DNA from 3 places in the Paracoccus sp. PAR01 genome. Region 2 is predicted to be linked to each of the others. Evidence: riboswitches for the same ligand, from Rfam matches in the RefSeq annotation. Region 2 holds a riboswitch; each other region holds the start of a gene.

Region 1 (6,162 bases), on a different contig from region 2:
GATCGCGGGGGGCAATTTCAGCAAAACCGCGCAAGTCGCGCAGGCCCAGCACTTCTCGCACCGCTACCTCAGATACATAAAGCATGTTGTAGCGTACTCGACCCGCTGCAGCGTGCCCGGTATGCGCCTCCTCGGGGTTCATCAGAGAAAGCGAACCGGTGGGAAGCACCATGCTTTCTCCTCGACAGAGATAGCCACCGGCACCTTGGACAATCGCGCCGACGGCGAAACCTTCGTGCGCGTGGCGGGCGAAGGTCTGATTGCTCAAAGCAGCTTCGAACAGCTCAATGCCATGGTGCCAGCCCAAATGATGATAGCGGTTGCGTAGCATTGCTGGGATATACCGCCAGTTCGCCCGATCGGTGAAGGGCAACAACTAAGAAAAGTGACGGCTTCGTCGCGTAGACCTCTTTTGGGCACGTATCGGTCTGGCTGCTCGATCTGCACGGCCCGCCCGGCGCGGAACAGGATTCATCCTCGGCAGCGTTATGGGATGATCATGCGCGGATCGGATGTGCCAACAGAGTTATGTCGATCTCGAGGAGCGCATCCCGACCCGGCACCCCTGCGCAAAATACGTGCCGTCGTGACCGACGCCCGTTCGATGCCGAGTTCGACGGCCGATACGTCGCCGAGAGCCGCCCCTAGATCGCGCCCGTGCGGCTGATCCGGCCGAGCTGCAATTCCTCTGCTCGATCCGATCCAAGCGGCAAATGAGAATCAGATTCATTCCATTCGATCATCGTTCTGGCGCGCGGGAGAAGCCCTCCCCCCTCAACAGGCGCGATTGCGTCACTTGTTTGCGTCTCGCCAAGCAGTTAACACGCTCAGGTCGGTTTCCGAGAGGAATTGAAAGGGAATCCGTCGGGGCAGCACCTGCCCCGAACCGGAACTGCCCCCGCAACTGTAGGCGGTGAGCAGGATGCGATGACGCCACTGTGGCCCTCGGGCCATGGGAAGGCCGCATCCCGCGATGACCCGCCAGTCAGGAGACCTGCCGACAAATGAAACCCATTCGATCCGGGCGGGGTGTCCGGGGAGGTGCCTGATGTCCCAAGCCTGCCGATCCGTCGGGCCCCTTATCTATCGCTGCGTTCCTTCATGGGATGCGGCTGCGTCATGGTCATTTCCCAAGCCCTCCGCTCGCATCCTGACCGGAGCCTCGAGATGTTCATGAAAACCGCCCTGACCGGCCTTGTGCTGGCTGGAGCCAGCGTTCTGCCCGCCAGCGCCGAGACCGCATGGCCGCTGAAGTTGTCGAATTGTGGCGTCAACCTGTCCTTTGACAAGGCCCCGGAAAATGTCGTGACCGTAGGTCAGGCCACGACCGAGATCCTCTATTCGCTGGGTCTGGCCGACAAGGTCGCGGCGAGCTCGGTCTGGTTCACCGAGGTCCTGCCGCAGTTCAAGAATGCCAATGCCAGCATCGAGCGCCTGGCCGACAATGACCCCAGCTTCGAAAGCATCCTCGCCAAACGCCCGGGCCTCGTGACCGCGCAATATGAATGGCATATCGGCCCGCAGGGCGTTGTCGCCACGCGCGAACAATTTTCGGACCTGAGCATCCCGACCTATGTCCTGCCCTCGGACTGCACCGGCAAGGACAACAGCAAGGGCTCGGACGGCACGCGCATCGGCATGTATGCAATGGACAGCATCTATCAGGGCATCTCGGAACTGGGCCGGATCTTCGATGTTGCAGACAGGGGTGAGGCGCTGGTCGCCGATCTGAAAACGCGCGAGGCTGCCGCCATCGAAAAAGCCGAGGGGCTCGACCTGAAGGATGCCTCGGCGGTGTTCTGGTTCTCTTCGGCGGAAATGGACATTGACCCCTATGTCGCCGGTCGCAAAGGTCCGCCCGGTTACATGATGCAGGCCTTGGGTCTGAAGAACATCGTCGAAAGCGACGAGGAATGGCCCGTCGTCAGCTGGGAAAGCATTGCCCGCGCCAATCCGTCGATCATCGTCCTGGCCCGGATGGAGCGGCGTCGCTTCGAAGCCGATGATTACGAGAAGAAGATTGCCTTCCTTAAATCCGATCCGGTGACCAGCCAGATGGACGCGGTGAAGAATGACCACATCATCATGCTGGACGCACATGCGATGGACCCTTCGATCCGCAATATCGACGCGCTTGAGACTTTGGCTGAGGCGCTGCCGAAACTCGGCCAGAAATGAGCGAAGCGGTCATCATCGGCGCTGTCGCCTGGCACTCAAGGCTCATCGTGCGCCTTGCGCTGGGTCTGGTGGTGCTGGCCCTTGCGGTGATGGCCGGGGTGATCCTGGGCGAGACGCCGCTGCCGGTCTCGCAGGTCGGAGACGTTCTGGCGCACAAGCTCTGGGGCGCGGCATCGACGGTCGATCCGATCGATGCCGGAATCATTTGGAACTATCGCCTGCCACGCACTTTGGTCGCAGCGGCCTGCGGTGCGGGACTCGCGCTGTCGGGGTTAGTGCTGCAGACACTGGTCCGGAACGCTTTGGCCGATCCTTATCTGCTGGGCGTTTCGGCCGGGGCTTCGACTGGGGCGGTCGCGGTCACGATCATGGGGATCGGCGCAGGGGCCATCGGCATCTCGGCAGGCGCATTCGCCGGAGCGGCGCTGGCCTTCGGCATCGTCGCGGCACTCGCGCGCGCGGCGGGTGGAGGCTCTGGTCAGCTTGTTCTTGCCGGGATCGCGGGATCGCAGCTTTTCAACGCATTGACCAGCTTTTTCATCGCCAAATCCGCCAATGCGGAACAGGCCCGTGGGATCATGTTCTGGCTTCTCGGAAACCTGTCCGGCGTGCGCTGGCCGGATGTCGGACTTGCACTTCCCGTCGCGGTCGTGGGGTTGTTGGCCTGTATCATCCATATCCGCGCGCTTGATGCGTTCAGCTTCGGCGCAAGTGCCGCGGCCTCGCTGGGCATTGCGGTGCGCCGGGTGATGGTCGTGCTGCTGGGCGCAGTGACGCTGATGACGGCGGTGATGGTCAGCCTTGTCGGAGCTGTCGGCTTTATCGGGTTGGTCGTGCCGCATGCCATGCGTTTCCTCGTTGGCGCGCGGCATGGCGCGTTGGTTCCGGCCTCGGCACTTGCGGGTGCGGTCTTCATGATCGCGGCAGACGTGGTCTCGCGCGTGTTGATCCCCGGTCAGGTCGTGCCCATCGGCGTCGTCACCGCGTTGGTCGGCGCACCCGCCTTCGCGCTGATCCTGATCCGGAACCGGACCCGCGCATGAGGATTACCGCGACCAAACTGGTTCTGCAGGCGCAGGATCGCACGATCATCGACGGCGTCGATCTCGATATCGCGCCGGGTGAGACCTTCGGCCTGATCGGGCCGAATGGCTCGGGCAAATCGACGCTGCTACGGCTTCTTTCCGGGCTTGAGCGTCGCGCCGGGGGTGAGGTCAGCCTGGACGGCCACAACTTGCGCCGCATACCTCGCCGCGAGATCGCCTGCCGTCTCGCCATGGTTGAGCAGCAGGCCGAAACAACTGACTCCCTAAGCGCCCGTCAGGTCGTCGAGCTTGGCCGCACACCATGGCTTTCGGCTTTGGTCCCATTGGGCGCGAAGGACACCGCCATTGTCGATGAAGCACTGTAAGCCGTCGGCATGAAAGACATGAGTTCACGCCCGTGGTCCACGCTATCGGGAGGTGAGAGGCAACGGCTTCAAATCGCCCGCGCGTTGGCTCAACGGCCCCGCATCTTGCTGCTCGACGAACCGACCAACCATCTGGACATCCACCACCAGCTTGCTCTGCTGCGGCTGGTCGAGGAACTGCCGTTGACTGTGGTGATCGCGCTGCATGACCTCAATCAGGCGATGGGCTGCGACCGGCTGGGCGTCATGTCGCAGGGCCGTATGGTCGCCTGTGGCAAACCGGCCGAGATCCTGACCCCGGACCTGCTGCGCGCGATCTTCCGCGTGGGCGCCACCGTCCTGACCGATCCGCAGGACAATACAAAGGTCCTGCGTTTCCACGATATCGAGAACTCCCGATGAAATCCCTGCTTCTGCCTTTGATGCTACTCCCCCACCCCAGCTTTGGTCGAGGTCTGTGAGGTCCAGATGCTGAACCGCAGAGCGAATGGCCCGATGGTCTATAAGCCAGCCTATCTGAACATAGCCCCCGGCGACACGGTGCGTTTCCTGCCGACCCAGCCCGGCCATAATGCTGCAGCAATCGAGGGCGTGATCCCCGAGGGGACCGCGCCTTTCAAGTCGAAGAGCAACGCGCGTTTCGAGGTGACCCTAACGGAAATCGGCGCTTATGGCATCAAATGCTCGCCGCATTACGCGATGGGCATGGTCATGCTGATCGAGGTCGGCGAGAAGGCCGATGTGTCCCTGCCCGAGGTTTTGCCCAAGCGGGCCACCGAGCGTTTCGAGCAGATACTTGCCGGGCGCGACCAGCCGAAAGAATGATCAACGTCGGCCAACTCAAAACTCTGGCGCGACCCGGCTGGGACGAAGTAAAGAAGATTTATGCGCAGATTGGCCCGACCCTTAGCCTTCACCCTATCGGCCTTTCGCCGGGCGATGGTGTTGGTCATGGTGCTGCCTTTCGCACTGCTGTCGCTGATGGCGCAGGGCACGATGGTGGCGCAGGGCGCGACGCCTGAAAGCTTCATGGTCGTACTTTGCGCCGCATCGCCTGCCGGTCGAGATGGTGCTGGATGACGACGGCAATGTCGTCAAGGCCGATGAATATCGCGCCCAGCAGAATGTGCCGGTCCCCAAAACTCCGAAACCGCCCTGCGACTGGTCAGTGCATGCCCAACCCATGCTTGAGGCCGCGCCGCTTCTGCCAATCGTTGCGCTGAACCTGGATCGGGCCGCCGATCTGATGCCGGCGCGCGACCTGCGAGTTCTGCGGGCCGAGGTGCTTGGCCCTTCGGCACGGGGACCTCCAGCCGCGTGAATGCCGCACCGCCCGGCCTGGGCGAGGAATGCCATTCACTGACAGGTAAGACACATGACATCCAGAATTTTTGCCGCCCCGATGCTGGGCGCGCTTTTCCTTGGCCTCATAGCCGCCACGGCTTCGGCTAACCCGGATATGCATCAGGGCCTGACCCTGACCGAGCCCTATATCCGGGCCATGCCACCACGGGCCCCGGTCGCGGGCGGCTATCTGACCATCCGCAACGACGGGACCGCGGCCGATCGCCTGATCGCCGTGCGCTCGCCGCAGGCCGGCGAGGTGCAGATCCACGAGATGACCATGAATGGCGCTGTGATGAAGATGCGCGCCTTGCCGGATGGTCTGCCCATCCCGGCAGGCGGTTCCATCGTGCTGAAACCCGGCGGTTATCACCTGATGTTCATGAATGTGCCCGCCCCCTTTGCCGAGGGGCAAACGGTCAAGGCCACGCTGGTCTTCGAGCAGGCGGGCGAAGTCGCGCTGACGTTCGAAGTTCGCGCGATGCGGCCGGCCGCTCCCGATCAGGGTCACGATACGGGGCATTCGGGCCACTGACGGCCCGTCCCAGCCCTTAACAACCCGCCTTGGCGGGTCTTGCGCATATGCGAGGACAGATGTCTCAATCCACCAACACCGCTCGCCCAACCATGGGCTTGAGCGATCTTTACCGGGCGGTCTGGCGCTGGCATTTCTATGCCGGACTGCTGGTCCTGCCTTTCCTGATCACCCTGTCGATCACCGGCGCGATGTATGTCTTTCGCGACGAGATCGACAATTGGTACCACGCCGACCTGAAACGCATCGCGGTGCAGGAAAGCAAAAGGCTGCCACCGACCGCGCTGGTCGCCTCGGCGCTGGATGCGGTTCCGGGCAAGGCGGTGAAGTATACCGATCCCACCGATGCGGGTGCCTCGACCGAGATTACCGTCAACACCGAAGCGGGCAGGATGGCGGTCTATGTGAACCCCTATAACGGGCTTGTTCTGGGCGCGATGCCGGACCGCTCGACGCTGATGTGGACGGTGCGTCAGCTGCACAGCTTCAAGTATTTCGGCACTTATACCCGCTACATCATCGAGATCGCGGCGGGCTGGTCAATCCTGCTGGTCGGCACCGGCATCTATCTGTGGTGGCCGCGCGGACAAAAGGGCGGCGGCGTCTCGGTCCGGGGCAGGCCGCAGCGCCGGGTGTTCTGGCGCGATCTGCATGCGGTGACAGGGTTGGGTGTCGGTGGTTTCATCGTCTTCCT
Region 2 (6,162 bases):
CCGCCTCTCCGGGGTCGTTGACGATGAAGGGATAGATCACCGGCAGGTCGCGGATCAGCGCCTCGGGCCAGCAATCCGGTCCCAAGGCAACGGATTTGCCCGGCAGCCATTCCAGCGTGCCATGCGCGCCGACATGGACCAGCGCATCGGCCTGCTGCCGCAGCCACAGGTAAAAGGCGACATAGCCATGGCGCGGGACGCGGGACAGGTCGTGATATTCGGCGGCACGTTGGCCGGGCTGTCCCCGTTCAGGCTGCAAGGCGATGATGGCCTTGCCGCGCCGGAGCGCTGCAAAGGCAAAGCCTGCGGGCGTGGCATCCGGGTCGTCCTTGGCATCGCCCCAACTGGCGGCAAGGGCGTCGCGCAGCGTTTCGGGCAGGCGTGACAGGGCGGTAAGGTAATCCGCCATCGGCCAGTGAATGCGCGCCTTGGCCAGCGAGGTCAGCTCGCTGTCGGGCGGGATGTCATGGCCCGCCTGCGCAAGGTCCTGCAGGATCGCCTCGGCCGAGGCCAAGGCGTCCAGCCCCACCGCATGGGCCATGTTCCATTCCCGTCCCGGATAGCTGGACAGGACGACGGCCACCCGGCGCTGCGGGGCGCTGGTCGCAGCCAGACGATGCCAGCCCGCCACCCGGTCCGCGATGGCCGCGATGCGCTCGGGATCGGACAGATGCATCACCCGCGCAAACTCCAGATCGGCATCGCGGGCCGCCGCCGATTTGAAGGAGGCGACACCGGCAAAGATGCGCCCGTCCACTTCGGGCATGACCACATGCATGGCCAGATCGGCGGGGGACAGCCCGCGATCCGAAGCGCACCATGCCTGCCGGTCCGAGGTCGCAAGCGCCACCTGAAACGCCGGCACCCCTGCGGAATCCAGCGGCGATGCCCCCATCTCGCCCCGCGCGGAAAAGGCCGTCGCATTGACGATTGCAGCGGGGCGCAGGTACGCCACCTGCCCCGCCACCCATGCCGCCGCCGCATGTTTCAGCGACGGCACGAACATCGTCACGGCGCGAAACCCGCGCGTATGAAAGCTGCGGATCAGGGCCGCGATCGGGTCCAGATCGCCCGCCAGCAGATAGGAGCGGTAGAACAGGATCAGGATCAACGGCTGGCTGTCGTCCGGCTGCGCGTCAGACATGACACCCGCCTCCGGCGTCCAGAAGCCTTGCTCCGGTAGCGGCGGGGCGGCATCGGTGTCTGCGACAGGCAGCCCCGCAGCCTTGGCCAGAACGCCCAAAGCGGTCAGTGCCGCGTCAGCGCCGCCGGAATCGCAAAGCGCAGCCAGCCGTGCCAGCACCGGGGCCGGAAGGGTGGATGCCGCATCCAGCCGCGGATCGGGGCGACCATCGGCGGGCAGGACCGCCAGCGCGATGCCATTGCGGCGGGCCAGCGCCTCGATCTGTTGCAAGCCATAGGGCCAATAGGCGGTGCCGCCGATCAGCCGGACCAGGATCGCCTTGGCACCGGAAAGCGTCGCCTCGACATAGGTATCGACCGAAACCGGATGGGTCAGCGCGGCGATATTCGCCAGCCGCAGCCCCGGCAGCTGACCTGCTGCGCCATGCCATGCCGCCGCGAAAGCGCCAAGGTCGCTGTCCGAGAAGGACAGCACGACCATATCCGCAGGGCTTTGACCAAGGTCACGGGGGACCTCGGTTTCCTCAAGCCCGTGGCTTTCGCGGAAGACGACATGCATGCGGGGCGGTCCCTGTCACGCGTCCAGCGGTTGCGGCAGCAGCAGGGCGCGGATCGCCTGCGCATCGATGTCGTGATGCTCTCCGATGACGACCAACCGGCCTTGGCGCGCCTCATCCGGCCGCCATGCCCGGTCGAACTGATGGCGCACCCGAGCACCCACCGCCTGAACCAGCAACCGCATCGGCTTGCCGGTGACGGCGACATGACCCTTGACCCGCAGGATGTTCTGCTCGCGCGCCAGCGCCTCGATCCGTTCGACCAGCGGCGCGGGGTCCGACAGTTCGGGGATATCAATGACCACGCTGGCAAAGTCGTCATGTTCGTGATCATCGGCCCCGTCGTGATGCGAGGGGCGCGCGGCCAGATCGTCCTCGGCCGCAGCACCTAGGCCAAGGATCACGCGCGGATCGACCGCGCCTTCGGCAACCTCAATGATCGGTAGGGCGCGGGACACCTCGGCAAGGATCACTTCACGCGCGCGGGCCACGCCATCGGGGCCGGCAAGGTCGGGCTTGGTCAGCAGCACGATATCCGCGCAGGACACCTGATCGCCGAACACCTCGGACAGCGGCGTTTCATGGTCGATGCTGTCATCGGCCAGACGCTGACGGTCGACCGCCGCGATATCGGGCGCGAAACGCCCCGCGGCCACCGCCTCGGCATCGGCCAGCGCGATCACGCCGTCCACGGTGATACGCGAGCGGATGGCGGGCCAGTCAAAGGCGCGCAGCAGGGGCTTGGGCAAGGCCAGCCCCGAGGTCTCGATCAGGATGTGATCGGGGCGGGGATCAAGCGCCATCAGCGTCTCGATGGTCGGGATGAAATCATCGGCCACGGTGCAGCAGATGCAACCATTGGCCAGCTCCACGATGTTTTCCGCCGGGCATTCCGGGATGGCGCAGCCTTTCAGGATGTCGCCATCGACACCGAATTCGCCGAATTCGTTGACCACCACGGCCAGCCGTTTGCCGCCGGGATTGCGCATCAGATGCGAGATCAGCGTGGTCTTGCCCGATCCCAGAAAGCCGGTGATGACGGTGACGGGAAGTTTCTCAAGATTGGCCATTCATTCGGTCTCCATGGGGGGAATGCGGGCGATGCAGTTCTTGCGGAAATGCAGAGGGCGGTCGCGCCATGGCACCAGCCCGTCGGGGGCCTGCACATATCTGGCCGCGCCGTCGCGGATCGCCTCCAGATGGGCCGAGGCGTCGATATTGCCGTAGACATAGGTCCAGCGCCCCGCGCCGCGCAGCGCGATGGTGCAGCCGCGCGAGCAGTTGGACAGGCATTGCACGCCGGTGACGGTGATCGTCCCGGCAAGCGCCTCGGACAGGCTGGACAGCACGGCCTCGCCGGTTACCGCCGGGTCAGCCGCGTTCTTGCAGCAGGTGCAGACCAGCAACTCGGCTGGCTTTGGTCGTATCGTCATCATCCTCACCCACCGAAGGACGGACGAGGGGAAAATGGTGACGAAACCGCCCGGAAAGGCTGCCTATCTCCACACCAGAACACCCCCGTCCGGTTACATGCATCATGGCTGGCAGGTCTCCCGGCTTGCGGATCTCGGAGGGTTGCTCCGGCGGTTGCCCTGCCTTCCCGGATGCATGCATCCAGTGGCCATGGGCTCCCTTTCCACTCACGGTCGCGGGGGCGGCTGCGCTCTGGGCCTGACGGCCTTGCGCATTCCCTTTTCACCTGTTTGCACAGGCACCAGCGGGACTGATATGGTCCAGCCCGCCAAGGACTGTCAAGCGCAAGGAACCCGACATGGACGACACCGCCACGCGCCACACCGAAAAGATGAAGCGCATCAAGGCCGCGCGCGACAAGATGATGGCGTCAAAGACCGGGGAAAAGGGCCTGATCATGGTCCATACCGGGCCGGGCAAAGGCAAGTCGTCATCGGGCTTTGGCATGGTCCTGCGCTGCATCGCCCATGGCATGCCCTGCGCTGTCGTGCAGTTCATCAAGGGCGGCCGCGACACCGGCGAACGCGAACTGTTGCGGACGCGTTTTGCGCAGGAATGCCGGTTCTTTGTCTCGGGCGAGGGGTTCACCTGGGAAACCCAGGACCGCGAACGCGACATCGCCGCCGCCCAAAACGGCTGGCGCATCGCGCGCGAGCAGATCCTTGACCCCGAAATCCGCTTCGTCCTGCTGGACGAGATCAACATCGCCCTGCGCTATGACTATCTGGACGTGGCCGAGGTGGTGGATTTCCTTCTGCACGAAAAGCCACCCATGACCCATGTCTGCCTGACCGGGCGCAATGCCAAGGCCGAGCTGATCGAGGCCGCCGATCTGGTGACCGAGATGTCGCTGATCAAGCACCCGTTCCGCGCGGGCATCAAGGCACAGCCGGGGGTCGAGTTCTGATGCAAGCCAACCCGACCGGGCGGCACTGATGGGCCGCGCATTGATGATACAGGGCACCGGCAGCAATGTCGGCAAGTCCCTGCTGGTGGCCGGGCTGTGTCGGGCCGCTCGGTTACGTGGTCTGTCCGTCGCCCCGTTCAAGCCGCAGAACATGTCGAACAACGCCGCCGTGACCCGCGACGGCGGCGAGATCGGCCGGGCGCAAGCCGTGCAGGCGTTGGCCTGCGGCCTGCCCCCGCATTCCGATATGAACCCGATCCTGCTCAAGCCCGAGTCTGAAACCGGGGCTCAGGTCGTGGTTCATGGCCAGCGTCTGACCTCGGTCCGGGCGCGGGATTATGCCGAGGTAAAGCCCCGGCTGCTGGGCTATGTGCTGGAAAGCTATCAGCGCCTGCGCGCCGCCCATGATCTGGTGCTGGTCGAGGGCGCGGGCAGCCCGGCCGAGGTCAATCTGCGCCGCAATGACATTGCCAATATGGGCTTCGCGCGGGCGGCGGATGTGCCGGTGGTGCTGGCGGGCGACATCGACCGTGGCGGCGTCATCGCGCAGATCGTCGGCACACAGGCGGTGATCGACCCGGCGGATGCGGCGCAGATCTCGGGCTTTCTGATCAACCGCTTTCGCGGCGACCCGCGGCTGTTCGATGACGGCTACCGCCTGATCGAGGCGGCGACCGGCTGGCGTGGTTTCGGCGTCTGCCCGTGGTTCCCGGATGCGTGGAAGCTGCCCGCCGAGGATGCGCTGGACATTCGCAGCCCTGCGGCGAACACTAGGGCCGGGCTGCACATCGTCTGCCTGCGCCTGTCGCGCATCGCGAATTTCGACGATCTCGACCCGCTGTCGCAGGAATCAGGTGTGCGTCTGACCATGCTGGAGCCCGGTCAGGCGATTCCGGGGGATGCGGGACTGGTCATCATCCCCGGCACGAAATCGACGCGCGGCGATCTGGCCTTCTTGCGGGCGCAGGGCTGGGACATCGACATCCTTGCCCATCACCGCCGCAGCGGCCGGGTGCTGGGAATTTGCGGCGGCTACCAGATGCTAGGGCGCTTTGTCGCCGATCCTGACGGGATCGAGGGGGCCGCGGGGACCGATCCGGGGCTGGGCCTGCTGGACGTGACCACCGTCATGACCCCCGACAAGCGCCTGACCGAGGTTGAGGCCACTCATCTGGCCACCGGACAGACCTGCAGGGGCTATGAAATCCATCTCGGGCGCAGCGATGGCCCCGATTGCGCCCGGCCCTTCGCCATGATCGGGGACAAGCCCGAAGGGGCCATCAGCGCGGATGGACGGGTCGCGGGCAGCTATCTGCACGGCTTGTTCCGCGACGATGGTTTCCGCGCCGCCTATCTGCAGGGCTTCGGCACGTCGTCCGGGTTGGGTTATGATGCGACGGTCGAGGCCACGCTGGACGCGCTGGCCAACCATCTTGAACAACATCTGGATGTCGAAGGGCTATTCGCCCTTGCCCGCTAGCGCCGTTTCCAGACGCTGCCACCCGGCCTCATCCCCCGGCAGGCCCAACCGGACCCAACCCGGCGCATAGGGGAATATCCGCGTCCAGATCCGGCGGCGGGCCAGCCGCTTCTGGGCGGCCCGCGCATCGCCGACCTCATAGGTGCGAAACAGCGGCGTGCCACCCACAAGCTGCCAGCCGGCGTTGGCCGCCGCCCGATCAAGGCGCAGGGCGTCAAGGTCCAGCCGCTGCCTTGTGCACGCCTGCCAGTCGCGATCGCCAAGCGCCGCTTTCCCGATGGCGATGGCGGGACCGCTGACCGCCCAAGGACCGGCCAACGCCGCTATTTTTGCCGCCAGCCAGGCCTCGGCCAGCGCAAAGCCCAGCCGCAGACCGGCAAGGCCGTAAAACTTGCCAAATGAGCGCAGCACCAGCAGGTTCGGTGTCCCCTCTCCCAACAGCGGGGCCAACGAAAGCTGCGTCTCGGGATCGGCGAAGCTTTCGTCGACGACCAGCAGCCCGACGCGCGCAGCCAGTCGCAGCAATTGCGCCGGATCGTGGCGCTGCCCGTCGGGATTGTTCGGATTGACCAGCACGGCCAGATCGGCCCCGGCCAGTTCCT
Region 3 (6,162 bases), on a different contig from region 2:
CGATCCGACCCTGATCCAGCAGCACCAGCCGCGTGCAATGGCGCGCCGCCAGCCCAAGATCGTGCAGCGAAGCGACCACGCCCTTGCCGTCCTTGGCCAAGGCCGCAAACAGCCGCATCACCCGGATCTGCGCCGCGGGGTCCAGACCCGAGATCGGCTCATCGGCCAGCAACAACGGTGTCTCTTGCGCCAAGGCGCGGGCGATCAGGGTGCGGGCCTGCTCGCCTCCGGACAGTCCGGTGGCAGGACGATGGCGCAGCGCCCCCAGATCCAGCGCCGCGATGGCGCGTTCGGTTGCGGCAAGATCCGCAGCGCCTGCCGCATCGGGATGGGCGATCCGCCCCAGCGCCACCAGTGATTCGACCGACATCGGCCATGCGATCTCGCGCCCCTGCGGCATGAAGGCCGCCATGCGGGCGCGCTCATGCGCGGGCATATCCGCCAGCGAGGACCAGCCGCCCGCCGGGATCAGCCCCTGTGCCGCGCGCAGCAGCGTGGTCTTACCCGCACCGTTCCGCCCCAGAAGACCCACGAACTCGCCCGCGCGGATGGTCAGGTCGATACCGTCCAGAACACGGCGGCGGCCCTGATCGCAGGTCAGGCCGGACAGGACCAGCAGCTTCATGCGCCGCTCCTTCGTGTCTTCAGGATCAGGTGCAGGAAGAATGGCGCGCCGATCAGCGCGGTCAGCACCCCCAGCTTCAGATCGCGCGACGGTGCCACCACCCGCACCGCGATATCGGCGGCCAACACCATCGCCGCCCCGCCAAGGGCCGAGGCCGGGATCAAAGCCGAGGGCCGCGCCCCGACCGCGCGGCGCAGGATATGGGGCACGACCAGCCCGACAAAGCCGATCGCCCCCGCAACCGCCGTCGCCCCGCCGATCAACGCAGCCGTCCCGGTAACCAGCACCAGTCGCAACTGTCGCAGGTCGATGCCGCTGGCCGCAGCCGCGTCCTCGCCCAGGGTCAGCGCATCCAGTCCCCGCCCCGTGGTCAGCAGCAGACCCGCACCCACGACCATGAACGGCAGCGCGATCCAGACATGCAGCATCGAGCGGTCGGCCAGCGAACCAAGCATCCAGAAGATGATCTCATTGGCGGCAAAGGGGTTGGGCGAAAGGTTCAGGACCAACGAGGTCGCCGCCCCCGCCAAGGCCGAAATTGCAATGCCCGACAGGATCAGCGCCAGCGCCCCCCCCTGCGGCCCGGCCAGCGCCAAAACCAGCATGACCGAAACCAGCGCCCCGGCCAGCGCTGCCAGCGGCAGGCCCAAGGGGAATGCCGCCGCAATCCCGGTCTGGATCGCCAGCACCGCCCCCAGCGCTGCCGAGGCGCTGGTCCCGATCAGCCCCGGCTCGGCCAAGGGGTTGCGCAGGAAACCCTGCATGACCGCGCCCGACATTCCCAGCGCCGCGCCGACCAGCGCCCCCAGCAGCGCGCGCGGCAGGCGCAATTCGCGCATCACCAGCTGCAGCATCTCGGGGCCGTGGCCAAAGAGCGCGGCAAGGCTTTGCCCGATGCCCAGCCGGGCCGGGCCGATCAGCAACGAGGCAAGGCCCAGCCCCAGCACCAGCAGGATCAGTCCCGCGAACAGCAAGGCGACACGCGGCTGACGGGTCATGGTCCGAATGCTCCGTTCGGGGCGGCGTGACGCAAGGCCCGGATGGCGTCCAGCGCGGCGGGCGTGCCGCAGGACCAGTTGTGATCCTCGATGACGGCATGGGGCTGGCGGGCGACCAGCGCATGCAGGGCGGGATGGTCCAGCAATTCCTCGGCGCGGGCATGGCCGGGATTGCGCGCGCCCAGCACCAGCAGATCGGGATCTGCGATGACCAGTTGCTCCAGCAGGATGTTCCCGCCTTCGGAAATTCCGAAATCGCCGGCGATATTGCGATAGCCCGCCGCCTGCAGAATTGCGCCCGACAGGCTGACCGGCCCGGCGACATAGCCGTTGGCGGCATAGATCGCGGCGCTGGGGGCCGGGCTTTCGAGCGGTCCCAGCGCAGCCAGCCCCTTATCGAAGCGGGTGATGGTGGCCGCAGCCTCGGCCTCGCGCCCCAGAACCCGGCCCATGCGGCGCAGGTTGTCGCGAATGTCCTGCAATTTGGTTTCCGGCGGGAACAATTCAATCGGGACGTTCAGCCGCGACAGCAGCCGCAAGGTGTCGGGCGGCGTGAAGGTCCCGGCAAGGACCAGATCGGGCTGCAGCAGAAACACTTCCTCGGCGCTGCCGCGATTGGCGGGGACATGCGCCGCCTCAGACACCATGGCCGAACTGGCCGGGTCATGCGCCAGATATGAGACCGAGACCAATTGCCCCGGCGCCGCAAGCTGCAGCGCCAACTGGTCCGTGCACAGGTTGATCGAGACGACCCGGCGCGGCGGATCGGCGAAAGCCGCCGCCGCAACCATTGTCAGGCCGCCCGCAAGGCAGGCGGCCATCAGGCGCAAGGCTACCATTTCGCCTCAAGCCCGGCATAGACCGTGCGATCCTGCGAGGCATAACCCCAGACGTCGGAATATTCCTCGTCGAACAGGTTCACCACGCGGGCGGTGGCGCGGACATTCTCGGTCAGGTCATAGCCTCCCGACAGGTTGACGGTGGTATAGTCCGACAGTTCCGCGGTTTCATACATCCCCCAGAACTGGGTGTCGTAGTTCCCCGCGACATGGCGCAGATCGGCGGTGACCCAGCCACGCCCCTCGAACAGGGCCAGCGTCGCCGACAGGCCAAGCTCGTGGCGCGGGCGGCGGATCTCGATCGAGCCGTCGGGATTTTTGGCGTCCAGATAGGTGTAGTTCAGGCCCAGATCCAGGCTGTCGGTGGCCTTGACGCGCGCGGCGATCTCGACCCCTTCGCGCGGACTTTCGCCCTCTTGGTTCACATAGGTCGCGCGCCCATCCGGTGCCCCGCCAAAGACATAGGTCACCTCATCCTCGATCCGCTCGCGGAACCAGGTCACGTCGATGGTGCCGCGGTCGCCGGGCAATTGCGCCTCGACGCCCAGATCGAAGCCGCGATTGGTTTCCGGCTTCAGATAGGGATTGCCGACAGTGAAGCTGTCATTCGAATAAAGCTCGTAATAGGACGGGTTGACCAACCCGCGCCCGCCCGAGGCATGCAGCCGGAACGGACGGTCGGGCACCTGCCATGACAGGCCAAGGTTCCAGCTGGTGAAATCCTCGAAAACCTTGTTGTCGTCGCGACGCAGCCCGGCCTGAATATCCAGACCGTTTTCCAGAAACGCGCGGTATTCCAGCGCGACCGAGGTCATCTCGCGCGTGAAATCCGGGGCCAGCGAGGATTCGTCCTTCTGCTTTTCCACCAGCAGGTTCAGCAGATGGCTGGCATCCGCGACCGCCTGCCCGTCCAAGCCATAGCTGAGACGGTATTTCCATTTCTCGGTCTCGCCACGGGTTTCGGGCGCGCCGGTATCGCTGCTTTTGAACACGCTGTCCTGATATTCCAGCCGCTGGGTCAGGCGACCGTCCAGCATGGAATATTCGCCCCAGGCCGCGCCCTGGAACTCGTTGCGGTCGAAATACAGGCCGCTGTCATCGACGATGTAGCCGTCGGCATCGGTGGCCATGTAATCGGCGCGGTCATAATCGTATTTTTCCTTGGCCCGGCGCAGACTGCCGCCAAGGCGCAGATCGTCCGTCGCCTGATACCAGCCCGACAGGCCGATGGTCTTGCGGTTGATGCCATCCTTTTCGCCGCCATCGCCCGACTGGTCCCAGCCGTGATCGTCCCGCGCCGAGAGGTTCAGCGCGATCCCGCCGCGCTCGCCGTTGTTGCTGACATGGGCCGAGGCGGCGGCCCCGTTCCCGACTTCGACCTTGCCGCCATAATGCAGCCCCGGACCGCCCTTGTCGGTGATGATATTGATCACCCCGGCCGAGGCGTTCGAGCCGTAATAGACCGATTGCGGGCCGCGCAGCACCTCGATGCGCTCGACATTGGCGGTTTCCAGCCCGCTCAGGATATATTCGTCAGCACCACCCGCGGCCTCGATCCCGTCGATCAGGATCAGGGCATGGTCGGCCTCGGAGCCACGGATGCGGACCTGCGTGTAGCTGGCACCGGTGCTGCTGACCGACACGCCGGGCATCGCACGCAGCGCGTCCTGCACGGTGACCAGCCCGCGTTCCTCGATCTCGGTGGCGGTGACGACGCTATAGGCGCGGCCATAGCCGTCGCTAGCCACAGGCAGGAAGCCTGCCGACAGGACCAGCGGGTCCAGGGTGACGGCGGGGGCGGTGTCCTGCGCCAGCGCGAAACCGGGCAGCGATGCTGCGACAAGGGCGAGATAAGAGCTTCGGTTGAGGATCATGTCCGGGGCCTTTCCTGCGCAGGCAAGCCTGCAAGTCTTGGGTAGGTTGCGGGATGGGCCGGTCATGGCGCCTCCGCAGATGGGTGAGGTTCACCGCTGCGGATGGCCGCTTCCCGGACGCGCCCCGCGCCGGAAATGGGTGATGCCTCGGCAGGTCTCCTGGCTTGCGGGTCATCGCTTGGGCCGACCTTCCCGGAACCGGTGTTCCAGTGGCGCATATGGCCCTTGCTCGCCGCTTACAGTTGCGGGGGCAGCCGCGGATTTGCCCTTGCAGGCGCACCGCATTCCCTTTTCATCCGGTGCAGGACCGGAACCGTGGCTGACTGCCTGTTCGCGCAGGACGGCGGGTCCTGTCAAGCGGACTGACGGGTCCTGCCCTTTCTTTCGCGGTGCTGTGGCCCTATATCCAGCGGGAAACCCGTCCGGCCCAGCATGAAAGGAAGCAGATGTCCCGGAAAGCGACGAAACGCCTGTCCTTCTTTCTGTTGATGGGGCTGACGCTTTACGCGTCCTTCGTGGGCGCAGGCTGAGGGCGGATCATGACCAAACGTTTCGGAGGCCGCTTCTCGCCCCTTGGTCGGGGTCAGGATGCGCAGAATGCGGCGATGACCGGCACCCGTCCGGTGCCGCGCCCGGTTCATCACCCGTTGGAATCGCGCACGCGCTGGATCACCTTCATGGCGGTCCCCTTCCTGATCAGCGCCTTCTGGCAGGGGCCGTTCGGGCTGGTCATGCATCTGCTGGCCTTTGGCGGCGTGGCCGCGGGCATGTTCCTGACCCGCGAGGGTCTGCAGGCCGAGGCCGAATATGACGCCCGCCGCGTCGCGCGCCGCCCCGCCATTCCGCGCAAGCTGTTCGGCGGCATCCTGACCGGGCTTGGCCTTGCGCTGGGGTCCTATGTGCCGGGGGCCGAACTGGGTGCCGGCATCATCGGCGTCGCAGGCGCTGTGCTGCACTGGCTGTCCTTCGGCACCGATCCGATGCGCGACAAGGGCATGGAGGGCATCGACAGCTTCCAGCAGGACCGCGCCGCCCGCATTATCAGTGAGGGCGAGGCCCATCTGAAGGCCATGCAGGACGCCATCCTGCGCACCGGCGACCGCCGTCTGGAAGCCCGCGTCGGCATGTTCGCCGCCACCGCGCGCGAGCTGTTCGCCCGCATCGAGCAGGACCCCGGCGATATCGCCGCCACCCGTCGCTATCTGGGCGTCTATTTGCAGGGCGCGCGGGACGCGACGGTCAAATTCTCGGACCTGTACGTGCAGACCCATGACGCCCGCGCCCGTCAGGATTATGAAACTCTGCTGAACGATCTGGAAAGCCAGTTCGCCGCCCAGACCCGCAAGCTGGTCGAGGGTGGCCGCACCGATCTGGACATCGAGATCGGCGTGCTGCGCGACCGTCTGGCGCGCGAAGGTATCCTGCGCCCCGCCGCCCCGCCCGAGCTGGAAACGCCGATGACCATGGATGATCTGCTGATCCCCCGCGAAAGCGAAAAGCAGCGCCGCTGATGCCTCGCTATGCCCTGTTGATCGAATATGACGGCACGCCCTTTGCCGGCTGGCAGGCGCAGGCCGACCAGCCCAGCGTGCAGGGTGCCATCGAAACCGCCTTGGCGCGGCTGGATGCCGGTTTCGCGGCAGGCGCCCGCATCGCCGCCGCCGGACGTACCGATGCCGGGGTGCATGGAACCGGACAGGTCGCCCATGCCGATCTGCAGCGCGACTGGGACCCGTTCCGCCTGTCCGAGGCGCTGAACTGGCACCTGAAGCCCGCCCCCGTCGCCATTCTGGCCGCCGTCCGCGTCGAGGATGATTTCCACGCCC

The links. Region 2 has a riboswitch for cobalamin ahead of IB235_RS21400 (DUF1636 domain-containing protein). Riboswitches for the same ligand answer to the same signal wherever they lie in the genome.
Region 1: it holds a riboswitch for cobalamin, as region 2 does, so the genes downstream of both, IB235_RS23535 (ABC transporter substrate-binding protein) here and IB235_RS21400 (DUF1636 domain-containing protein) in region 2, are expected to answer to the same signal.
Region 3: it holds a riboswitch for cobalamin, as region 2 does, so the genes downstream of both, IB235_RS04005 (TonB-dependent siderophore receptor) here and IB235_RS21400 (DUF1636 domain-containing protein) in region 2, are expected to answer to the same signal.

What each region holds. Positions count from the first base shown of each region.
Region 1 is NZ_JACVAW010000038.1:2,614-8,775, forward strand. It holds gene IB235_RS23530 (AraC family transcriptional regulator) at 1-331, opposite strand, end outside; partial or broken gene IB235_RS25425 (IS5/IS1182 family transposase) at 513-716, shown strand; cobalamin riboswitch at 817-1,017, shown strand; gene IB235_RS23535 (ABC transporter substrate-binding protein) at 1,168-2,178, shown strand; gene IB235_RS23540 (iron ABC transporter permease) at 2,175-3,221, shown strand; partial or broken gene IB235_RS23545 (ABC transporter ATP-binding protein) at 3,218-3,991, shown strand; gene IB235_RS23550 (pseudoazurin) at 4,058-4,414, shown strand; gene IB235_RS23555 (hypothetical protein) at 4,475-4,669, shown strand; gene IB235_RS23560 (hypothetical protein) at 4,659-4,910, shown strand; gene IB235_RS23565 (copper chaperone PCu(A)C) at 4,965-5,468, shown strand; gene IB235_RS23570 (PepSY domain-containing protein) at 5,528-6,162, shown strand, end outside.
Region 2 is NZ_JACVAW010000023.1:14,398-20,559, forward strand. It holds gene cobN (cobaltochelatase subunit CobN) at 1-1,702, opposite strand, end outside; gene cobW (cobalamin biosynthesis protein CobW) at 1,718-2,770, opposite strand; gene IB235_RS21400 (DUF1636 domain-containing protein) at 2,771-3,133, opposite strand; cobalamin riboswitch at 3,226-3,434, opposite strand; gene cobO (cob(I)yrinic acid a,c-diamide adenosyltransferase) at 3,472-4,080, shown strand; gene IB235_RS21410 (cobyric acid synthase) at 4,109-5,560, shown strand; gene cobD (threonine-phosphate decarboxylase CobD) at 5,540-6,162, opposite strand, start outside.
Region 3 is NZ_JACVAW010000001.1:782,550-788,711, forward strand. It holds gene IB235_RS03990 (ABC transporter ATP-binding protein) at 1-625, opposite strand, end outside; gene IB235_RS03995 (iron ABC transporter permease) at 622-1,623, opposite strand; gene IB235_RS04000 (ABC transporter substrate-binding protein) at 1,620-2,462, opposite strand; gene IB235_RS04005 (TonB-dependent siderophore receptor) at 2,456-4,336, opposite strand; cobalamin riboswitch at 4,468-4,669, opposite strand; gene IB235_RS04010 (5-bromo-4-chloroindolyl phosphate hydrolysis family protein) at 4,876-5,847, shown strand; gene truA (tRNA pseudouridine(38-40) synthase TruA) at 5,847-6,162, shown strand, end outside.